DNA from 3 places in the Pseudarthrobacter sp. IC2-21 genome. Region 1 is predicted to be linked to each of the others. Evidence: riboswitches for the same ligand, from Rfam matches in the RefSeq annotation. Region 1 holds a riboswitch; each other region holds the start of a gene.
What was found. Region 1 has a riboswitch for thiamine pyrophosphate ahead of thiC (phosphomethylpyrimidine synthase ThiC). Riboswitches for the same ligand answer to the same signal wherever they lie in the genome.

Region 1 (3,270 bases):
GATCTTCATGGAGCAGAACTTCGGACCGCACATGGAGCAAAAATGTGCGGTCTTCGCGGGCTCGGCCGGCAGTGTCTCATCATGGAATGCCTCGGCGGTCACCGGATCCAGGGACAGCGCAAACTGGTCGCGCCAACGGAACTCGAACCTGGCCTTGGACAGGGCATCGTCCCGCTCGTGTGCGCCGGGGTGGCCCTTGGCGAGGTCGGCGGCGTGGGCGGCGATCTTGTAGGTGATCACCCCGGTCTTGACGTCGTCCTTGTTGGGCAGGCCCAGGTGTTCTTTGGGTGTGACGTAGCAGAGCATGGCGGTACCGTACCGGGCGATCTCCGTCGCCCCGATCGCCGAGGTGATGTGGTCATAGCCCGGAGCGATATCCGTGACCAGAGGCCCCAGCGTATAAAACGGGGCCCCGTTGCAGAGCTCCTGTTGGCGCTCCACATTCTCCCGGACCAGGTGGAACGGCACGTGGCCGGGGCCCTCCACCATCACCTGAACGTCGTATTGCCAGGCGCGCCGGGTGAGCTCGGCGAGCGTGTCCAGTTCCGCGAACTGGGCGGCGTCGTTGGCGTCCGCCGTGGCCCCCGGGCGCAGCCCGTCGCCCAGCGAGAACGCGACGTCGTACTTGGCGAAGATTTCGCACAGTTCATCGAAGTGGGTGTACAGGAAGTTCTCCTGGTGATGGGCAAGGCACCAGCCCGCCATGATCGACCCGCCGCGCGAGACGATCCCCGTCACGCGGTTGGCCGTCAGCGGCACATAGCGCAGTAGTACGCCGGCGTGGATAGTCATGTAATCCACGCCCTGCTCACACTGTTCGATGACCGTGTCGCGGAAAATCTCCCAAGTCAGCTTGTTGGCCTCCCCGTTGACTTTCTCCAGCGCCTGGTAGATGGGCACGGTGCCGATGGGGACGGGGGAGTTGCGGATGAGCCATTCACGGGTGGTGTGGATGTCGTCGCCGGTGGAAAGATCCATCACGGTGTCTGCACCCCACTGGGTGGCCCACTGCAGCTTGTCCACTTCCTCGGCGATGGAGCTGGTGACGGCCGAGTTGCCGATGTTGGCGTTGATCTTCACCAGGAATGCCTTGCCGATGATCATGGGCTCGGATTCGGGATGGTTGATGTTGTTGGGGATAATGGCGCGGCCGGCGGCCACTTCGCTGCGGACCAGTTCCACGTCGCAGTTTTCGCGCAGCGCAACGAACCTCATCTCCGGCGTCACCTGTCCCTGCCGGGCGTAGCGCATCTGTGTGACGGTTTTGCCTCCGACGGCGCGGCGGGGCACCGGTTGCGCCCCTTTCCACTCCGCGGAGGCGGCGCCGCGGCGCACGGCCGACTTGCCGTCGTCGAGCAGGTTCCGTTCCCTCCCGCTATACGGTTCGGTGTCAGCGCGCGCCACAATCCAGGGAAGCCGGAACGGGCTCAGACCCACCACGGGATCGCTGCCCGGACCGGACGTCCGGTAGACCCGGAAGGGGCCGTTCGCCTCGCCGTTGGGTGACGGCTCGAGGGCAATTTCCGTGACCGGCACCCTGATTCCGGAAGATGCGTCATCGATGAACGCCAACGAGTGGGACTTCAGGGACTGGGTTTCCGGAGACCGGTCCTGTGCCGGCCCGGATACGGCAGCTTCAGTGTCCGTGGCCGCCAAGGTGGTGGCAGTGGCATTTTGGACAGGGAGGGGCCATGCTTTTTGCGTACTCAAGGGAATACTCACTTCCTTCGCCGGCATTACCCGGACAGGTTCAACGGTCGCAGGCCGCGTCAGCCCGATCTCAGCCCCTGCAAGGGCACCCGTGTGGTCAAGACGAAGCTACCACAGCCGGTAGGGATGCCCGAAGAACACTTGAATTAAATTGAAGCTTCAAGTAAATTAGATGCATAGCGGCTTTCACTCCGAAGGCCGGCGGACCGGGAGCGTTCACATGACTGCAGAAGCCACCACACAGGATCTACTTCCTGCCGACCTCTCCATGGGCACGGTGATGCTCAAGGTAGGTGACATGAAGCTGATGACCGACTACTACCAGCGGGCCCTGGGCCTGGAAATCGTCGCCGAAGAAGACGGCGGCCTGTACCTTGGCCGCCGCCAGCGTCCCCTGGTCCACCTGGCCCCTGCTCCTTCGCTGCATCTGCCGGGCAGGGGAGAAGCCGGCCTGTTCCACACGGCCCTCCTTTTCGAAGACCAGGCCGCGCTGGCTGCCACCGTGGCCACCGCTGCCCAGTACGAGCCCCGGCTTTTCACCGGCAGCGCCGACCACCTGGTGAGCGAGGCCTTCTACTTCAACGACCCCGAGGGCAACGGCATTGAGCTTTACTGGGACCGGCCCCGCAAGAACTGGTCCTGGAACGGCACCGAAGTAGTAATGGACAGCCTGGCGCTCCCACCCCAGCGCTACCTTGAACAGCACCTCAGCCAGGAATCCCTGGACAGCCAGCTGGGAACCGAAGCCGGAGTGGGGCACATCCACTTGCAGGTGGGGGACGTCCACTCAGCGCACGAGTTCTATGTGGGCACTCTGGGATTTGAAAAGACCGCCGGTTGGCACGGGCAGGCCCTGTTCGTCTCGGCCGGCCGCTATCACCACCACATGGCCATGAACGTCTGGAACAGCCGCGGCGCCGGCCCCCGCAAGGACACCCTCGGCCTCGGCGAAGTGCTCATCGAAGTGCCGTCCGGAGACGACGTCGGCGCCCTCGCTGACCGCCTGAAAGTCGCCGGAGTGGCCTCCCACCACACAGGTGCCGAGTTGCGCTTTGAGGATCCGTGGCGCAACAACATCCGCGTTGCTGTCCGCTGACTGACCCTGGCCGGAAGTCAGCCCTGCCATGCACTAGGCTGATTTTGAACGGCCGGGGCTGCACTGGGTGCTGCCCGCGCGGGCCGCACCGTCGACGGAATGAGGGCTGTTCCCATGGGCTTCACTGAAATCTTTGTAGCTAGCCACGATGCCGCGCTGAAACGCGCCGGCGTGCTCGATGCCGGCGGCTCGCCGTCGGGACCAGGGCTGAGGATCCCGGGCGTCAGTGACTTCGAGATCGAGCAGCTGGGCGACCTCGCCGGCACGGCTGTACATGCCGGCGGCGAAGGCTATGAACTCGCAATGGTGGACGTTTCCAGCGACTCCCTTCTTGGCGTACCCCCGGCCATGGTGCGGGCTCTCGCGGACCTCCTCACCTACGAAACCGAGGGCGAGGGCAACGTGCTGGACGACGTCGCCGAAAAGTGGGCCGCCCAGGACGATATGCCGTTCGGTGCCGCCGA
Region 2 (3,270 bases), 370 kb from region 1:
GGGTCCAGGCTGCGAAGGTATTCGCCGTAGCTGATCTTTCCGTCCCACGGCTTGCCGAGTGCCACCGTCTGAAGCCGGAAATGCCGGAGGGAGCGTTCGTCCGGGGCGGGCATGGTCCGCAGGATGCCAACCTTTCCGGCCAGCATCATGTCCGCCGCCGCCATCCCGGTCATCAGCGAAATCTGCGCATTCCAATCCTCCACGGGAAGCTGGGGTGCCGCGGCAATCCGGTAGCCGCCGTCGGGCAGTTGAACGATTTCCTGCTCCGGCATGTTGAGGCTGGCCCCGCCGCGCTGCCGCTCCAGTTCAACCCGTTTGAGCCCCACTTCCTTCAGGAGCTGCAGCACCGGGCCGGCCGTTCCGGCGTCGATCTGGGCCTGGACACCCTTGTAGTCCAGCTTGGCCCGGCTGCGGATCGTGGCCCGCCGCACGGACACACTGTCGACATGGGCGTCGCCGTTGAGGCCGAATTCCCAGACAAACGCCGAGCACAGTTGGTCGGCCAGCAGGCTGCCCGCCTCTTCGCTGATGACCTCGGGGTGCAGCGGAATCCGGCCATCGGGGGCGTAGAACGTCTGACCGCGGCGTCGGGTTTCGGCGTCGAGGCTACCGCCGGGGCGGACGAAGGACGGCACGTCCGCGATGGCGTACAGGACGCGGTAGCCGGCGCTGGCCCGCTCAATGAACAGCGCCTGGTCCAGATCCGTGGACGATGCCGGATCGATGGTCAGGAATTCAACGTCCGTCAGGTCAGTGACCGGCAGCTGATGCGCTGCCACGGCAGCCTCGGCGTCGCGGACTGCTTCGGCCGGGTAGGGCCCGGGCAGTTCCAGCTCAGTCCGCAGTGCACTCAGGGCTGCCGCGAGAGCGTTGGTCTTCTCGTGGACGTTGGGAGCCAACCGATGATGGGACACAAAAGTCAGATTAGCCCGATTTCCGGGGATCGTGCACGCTCCGCCCCGCCGTGCGCCGGATTCCCGGAACCGGCCGGCTGATTCTGCGGAACCGGCAGGGAAATCTCAGGCGGTACCGGCATCCAGGGCGGCCAGGAGGGCCCTGGCAGCGGCAGCGGGATCAGCCGCCTCCGTGATGGCGCGGACCACAACGATCCTGCTGGCACCGGCCGCCACCACCTGTTCTACGTTCGTCAGGTCAATCCCGCCGATCGCGAACCACGGCACGGCACCCGGACCGGCCGCATCACCCGCGTCACCGGCATCACCGGCGTGGGCGGCGGCCTTGACCGCGTCTGCGGCGTAACGTACCAGGTCAAGGCCAACGGCGGCACGACCGGGTTTGGTGGGGGTGGCCCACACCGGTCCCACGCAGAAATAGTCAAGGCCGTCGTCGCCGGCCACCGAGGACGACAAGCGGATGGCGCCTTCCACCTGCTCAGTGGTGTGGGTGGAAAGCCCCACCACGGCGCCGGGCCCCAGCAGCGTGCGGGCGGAGGCCACGGGCAGGTCTTGCTGGCCAATGTGGAACACCGGGGCGCCCGAGAGCATGGCGATGTCGGCGCGGTCATTCACTGCCCAGAGCCGTCCATGCCGGGCGGCGGCCGCCTGAAGGACTGCCAGCAGGTCCAACTCCTCGGCGGCCTCGATGTCCTTGTCGCGGAGTTGGATGATGTCCACGCCGCCGGCGAACGCGGCGTCCACAAAATCGGCAAAGTCCCCGCGGTCCCGGCGCGCATCGGTGCACAAGTACAACCTGGCGCCGCGGGGCAATCCGCGGGACTCCTGGGCAGTGGGGCTGGGGAGGGCGCTGGGGCTGGAGGACACGTTCATGGAAACCACCATAGTTCCCCTAAACTGGGCGAGTACTGCGGGAGCCCGTTACAGCCGTCACAAAGCGGCCGGGCTGAGAGGGCGTCAGAGCCGACCGCTTGACCTGATCCGGCTAGTACCGGCGTAGGGAAGGAAACACATGGTCCCCCCATCCGGCGGCGCGTCCGCCAGCACATCCCATCCTGCCGTGGGCAGCTACATGAACGGGCCCGCCGTCCTGCACGCGGACGTGGCGGTGATCGGTGGCGGCGTCATCGGCCACAGCATCGCGTGGGAGGCGCGGGCCTCCGGCCGTTCCGCAGTGCTGATCGACGACCAACCAGGCTCCGGGGCCAGTTGGGCGGCCGCCGGCATGCTCGCCCCCGTCAGTGAGCTGCACTACCAGGAGGAAAGCCTCCTGGAGCTGATGCTCGAGTCCTCGCGTCTCTGGCCTGACTTCGCGGCAAACCTCGGCCGGGCCGGGGCGGGGGACTTTGGCTACCTGACGACGCCGACCCTCGCCGTGGGTGCCGACGCCGCGGACCGTCGGGCGCTGATGGACCTCCGGGCCGTCCAGGAGGCCAACGGACTGCTCGTCGAGCCGCTGACGGTGCGCGACGCGAGGGCAAAGGAACCACTTCTCAGTCCCGCGATTTCGTGTGCCCTGGACATTCCCGCGGACCATCAGGTGGACCCGCGCAGGCTGATCGCCTCGCTCCGGACAGTGCTGGCCGGCCACCAACCGGGCGCCGGGACCTTCGTGGACGGCGCCGTCAACGGTTTCGCGGTCGGTTCCCGGGCCACCGGACTCCTCTGGGAGGGGGACCGGGTTCGGGGCGTGGAACTGGCCAATGGCGGAACGGTCCGGGCGGGGGAGACGATCGTAGCCAACGGCCTTCAGGCCGCTGCCCTGGAGGGCCTGCCGGCCGGGGTGCAGCTGCCCCTGAGGCCCGTATTCGGCGACATACTGCGCCTGCGCGTTCCACAGCACCTGCGTCCATTAGTGACCTCCACGGTACGGGGCCTGGTCCACGGAGTACCCGTATACATCGTCCCCCGCCAGGACGGCACAGTGGTGATCGGTGCAACACAGCGGGAGGACGCACTGCCGGAAGCCGGAGATACTGCCGCGCCAGGAACGGCCGTCTCTGCAGGCGGCGTTTACCAACTGCTGCGTGACGCGCAGGTCCTGGTACCCGCCGTCGCCGAGCTGGAGCTCATCGAGTGCACCGCGCGGGCGCGTCCTGCAACACCGGACAACGCACCGCTGCTCGGCCGGGTCTCCGTTCCCGACGGCGGACACGTGCGGGGGCTGATTATTGCCACCGGTTTCTACCGGCACGGAGTGTTGCTGGCCCCGGCGGCGGCAGCCATCTGCCGGGAACTGCTGGATGGCCGGATCGATCCGCACCGGGCCGCCCTGGACCCGGCAAGGTTTAGCGGCCGGCACCATGAAACCCTTCAACCCACAAAGGAAACAGCATGAATATCACCCTCAACGGCG
Region 3 (3,270 bases), 1.5 Mb from region 1:
CGGTGCCGGTGTCCGCGCACATGGTGGGCCGGGCCGGCTACCGCACCAAGCACATGCACCGGGATTTGCTCAGCTCCGATGACCTGGAGGCCGTGGTCCAGAAAGCGGCCAAGTCGGCCCGCGACGAAGAGTCCTGACGGCTGAGGATTTTGCCCGGACCAGAGCCACAGCAAGACCGCCGGACAAGAGCCACGAACAAGAGCGCCGGGCTGTGGCCCGAACAAGAGCGCCGAGCCACAGCCCGGCAGCCGGACGGTAAATCCGTTAGACGATGTCCTGGGTCTTCGCGAACCGGGTGATGGCCCGCTGCGTGCCGCGGTTGGCGAGGACCTGGATGATGGTGCTGACCGAGGCCGAGATCAGCGCGAAGGTCAGGGCGGACCGAAGGCTCGTTGGGGTGTCTTCGTGCTTGCCGGTGGGGGGCTTCCGGCCGGTGGACTTTTCCCAGACGGTGTTGACTACCTTGGTGCCGACAAACCCGGCGGCGAGGCTGATTCCGGTGCCGAGCAGCTTGATGAACAGGTTCATGGGGTGAACTCCTTGTGGGCGGATCGGGGGACTGCCTTTAGCCTAACGTGATCAGCGTCCCAGCCGGCATTCAGGCAGGGCGCATGGACCCCAGAATCTCCCTGAGGGCCTCCACCACGAGGTCATGGTCCTGCATTTGCGGCAGCCCCGAGACGGTCACGGTGGCCACGGCGCCCACGCCGGCAACGTACACGGGAAAGGACCCGCCGTGTGCGGCATAGACGGATTCGTCATACCAGCCCTGGTCCTCGATCCTGCCGCCCCGCAGCCTTGCCCGCAGGCCCACCAGCAGCGATGGGATTTCGTACCGCGCGGCTGTGCGCTGCTTGGCCCGCACCCAGTGCTCGTTGTTGGGCGTGGCACCGTCCAGGGCCACGTGGAACAGGACCTGCTCGCCCTTGGTGATGTCGATGGCAATGGGCAGCTTCCTCGTTTTGCCCAGCTCCACCAGCAGCAGCCCCAGGTTGAGCGAATCGTCCTTGCTGAACCGCGGGAACTGCAGCTCGCTGATCTCGCCGTCGATCCTGGCAATCAATGCCTCCAGCGAACCGGGGGGCTGGCTCCCGCCGGCATCGGGATCGAACAGGGTCACATCGGACGGTTCGGCAGTCATGGCCCACAATCTACCGCGGCTGCGGTGTAAACTGGGTCACGCCCATCAGGGCAGATTTATTACGACAGGGGAGCGCCGCCGTCGGGCACTGCAGGAATGCAGCCGGTGGTGGGCGCTGAGAGTGCGGACAGCCGCAGACCCTCGAACCTGATCCGGTTAGTACCGGCGCAAGGGAGTCGAGCTTCTCAGAGTGTCCGGATCCGGGCGGCGCAGGCCGGGCCGAAACCGCGAATACTCTCCCCTCCTGTACCTCAGGAGGTTGACATGACAACAGTAAGCATCAAGAAGGCCGGCTACACCTGGCGCGTAGTGGACATCGTGGTGGCGGCTCTGATCGCCATCGCCGGCGGCGTGATCTTCTGGGCGTGGGACCAGGGCGCGGCGCTGGTCTCGGCACCGATGAACGCCACCTACCCGCCCCTGACCGGCCTGATCTCCGGCGGCTGGATGATTCCGGCCATTCTGGGCATGCTCGTCATCCGCAAGCCGGGCGCCGCACTGTTCTGCGAGGCCGTGGCCGCCACCGGTGAGCTCATGATGGGATCCCAGTACGGCACCACCGTGCTGATCTCCGGCATCCTGCAGGGCCTCGGCGCGGAACTGGTGTTCGCCGCGTTCGGCTACCGGAAGTTCAACCTGCCCACCGCCATGCTGGCAGGTGCCGGGGCAGGCCTCTTCTGTGGCCTGAACGACTCGTTCCTCCCGTGGGGCTGGAACATCGCCTACGAGGCCGGCGACAAAGCCGCCTACATTCTCTTCTGCGCCATCTCCGGCGCCGTAATCGCCGGTGCCGTGTCCTGGGTGGCCACCCGCGGCCTCGCGAGGACCGGTGTGCTGAGCTCCTTCGCGTCCCGGAAGGCCTCCTCGGAGCCCGTCTTCAACTGATGGCCGCTTCCGACGCCGGCGCCTCCGCCGTGCGCCCCGCAGCCGTGTCCGCCCGCGGCTGGGGGTGGCGGCACGCCGGCCGCGCCGTACCCGCCGTCCACGGGCTGGACCTGGACATTGCACCCGGTGAACGGGTGCTGCTCCTGGGCCCGTCAGGCGCCGGCAAATCAACGCTGCTGCATGCGCTGGCAGGGGTGCTGGGGGACGAAGGGGACGACGCCGATGAGACGGGCACGCTGCTGATCGACGGCGCCGAGCCGCGTGCCCGGCGCGGCCGCGCCGGACTTATGCAACAGGACCCTGAAACCCAGGTGGTCCTCTCCCGCGTGGGTGACGACGTCGCCTTTGGCGCCGAAAACCTGGCCGTGCCGCGGGACGAGATCTGGCGGCGGGTGGACGAAGCGCTCGACGACGTCGGGCTGCGGAGTGCCGGCCGCCCGGACGGTGCGGCGGGCCTTCCCCTGGACCACCCGACGTCGGCCCTGTCCGGGGGCCAAAAGCAGCGGCTGGCGCTGGCCGGGATCCTTGCGATGCGGCCAGGGCTGATCCTGCTGGACGAGCCGACCGCCAACCTCGACCCGGCCGGCGTCCTGGAGGTCCGTGACGCGGTGGGCCGCTCCCTCGATAAAACCGGGGCCACCCTGGTGGTGGTGGAACACCGGGTGTCCGTCTGGAAAGACCTGGTGGACCGGATCGTGGTGCTGCAGCCCGGCGTGGCTGCGGGGGTCGGCGCGGCTTCCGGCACCCCCGGCAGCGCCTCCGCAGTGCTCCTGGACGGGCCGCCGGACAGGGTGCTCGCCGAGGCGCGGGACATGCTGATCGACGCCGGGGTGTGGGTGCCGGGGTATGTTCCGGCCACGCGTCCCCGGACCGGCGCTTCCGGCAGCGTGGGCGCTTCCGGAAGCTCGGGTAGCTCCGGCGGAACGGGGGAGCTGTTGCTTGCAGCCGAGCACCTTGCGGTGTCCCGTGAGCGCCCGCGACGCCGGGGGTTCCGGACCATCCCGCCGGTCCCCGTCCAAACCGGCATCACCGCCCAGGTCCGGGCCGGCCAGGCACTGACCGTCACCGGACCCAACGGCGCCGGGAAGTCCACATTCGCGCTGACGCTCGCAGGACTGCTGGCGCCGGTGGCAGGAAAGGTTTCCGCCGCCGTCGAGCTTTCCCAAGGCGCCGGAATTGATCCGTTCAGGTGGAAGGCCAAGCAGCTGATTTCGCGGATCGGCACGGTGTTCCAGGAGCCCGAG

Region 2: another riboswitch for thiamine pyrophosphate. It lies ahead of thiO (glycine oxidase ThiO); the one in region 1 lies ahead of thiC (phosphomethylpyrimidine synthase ThiC).
Region 3: another riboswitch for thiamine pyrophosphate. It lies ahead of SBP01_RS18145 (ECF transporter S component); the one in region 1 lies ahead of thiC (phosphomethylpyrimidine synthase ThiC).

The regions. Positions count from the first base shown of each region.
Region 1 is NZ_CP139145.1:2,453,411-2,456,680, reverse strand. Features, by position in the region: gene thiC (phosphomethylpyrimidine synthase ThiC) at 1-1,710, opposite strand, end outside; TPP riboswitch at 1,706-1,813, opposite strand; gene SBP01_RS11355 (VOC family protein) at 1,931-2,806, shown strand; gene SBP01_RS11350 (hypothetical protein) at 2,921-3,270, shown strand, end outside.
Region 2 is NZ_CP139145.1:2,823,579-2,826,848, reverse strand. Features, by position in the region: gene SBP01_RS12980 (RNB domain-containing ribonuclease) at 1-914, opposite strand, end outside; gene SBP01_RS12975 (thiamine phosphate synthase) at 1,020-1,787, opposite strand; TPP riboswitch at 1,815-1,934, shown strand; gene thiO (glycine oxidase ThiO) at 1,987-3,252, shown strand; gene thiS (sulfur carrier protein ThiS) at 3,249-3,270, shown strand, end outside.
Region 3 is NZ_CP139145.1:3,916,216-3,919,485, reverse strand. Features, by position in the region: gene mnhG (monovalent cation/H(+) antiporter subunit G) at 1-137, shown strand, start outside; gene SBP01_RS18155 (DUF4235 domain-containing protein) at 265-528, opposite strand; gene SBP01_RS18150 (heme-degrading domain-containing protein) at 599-1,141, opposite strand; TPP riboswitch at 1,198-1,333, shown strand; gene SBP01_RS18145 (ECF transporter S component) at 1,406-2,026, shown strand; gene SBP01_RS18140 (ABC transporter ATP-binding protein) at 2,026-3,270, shown strand, end outside.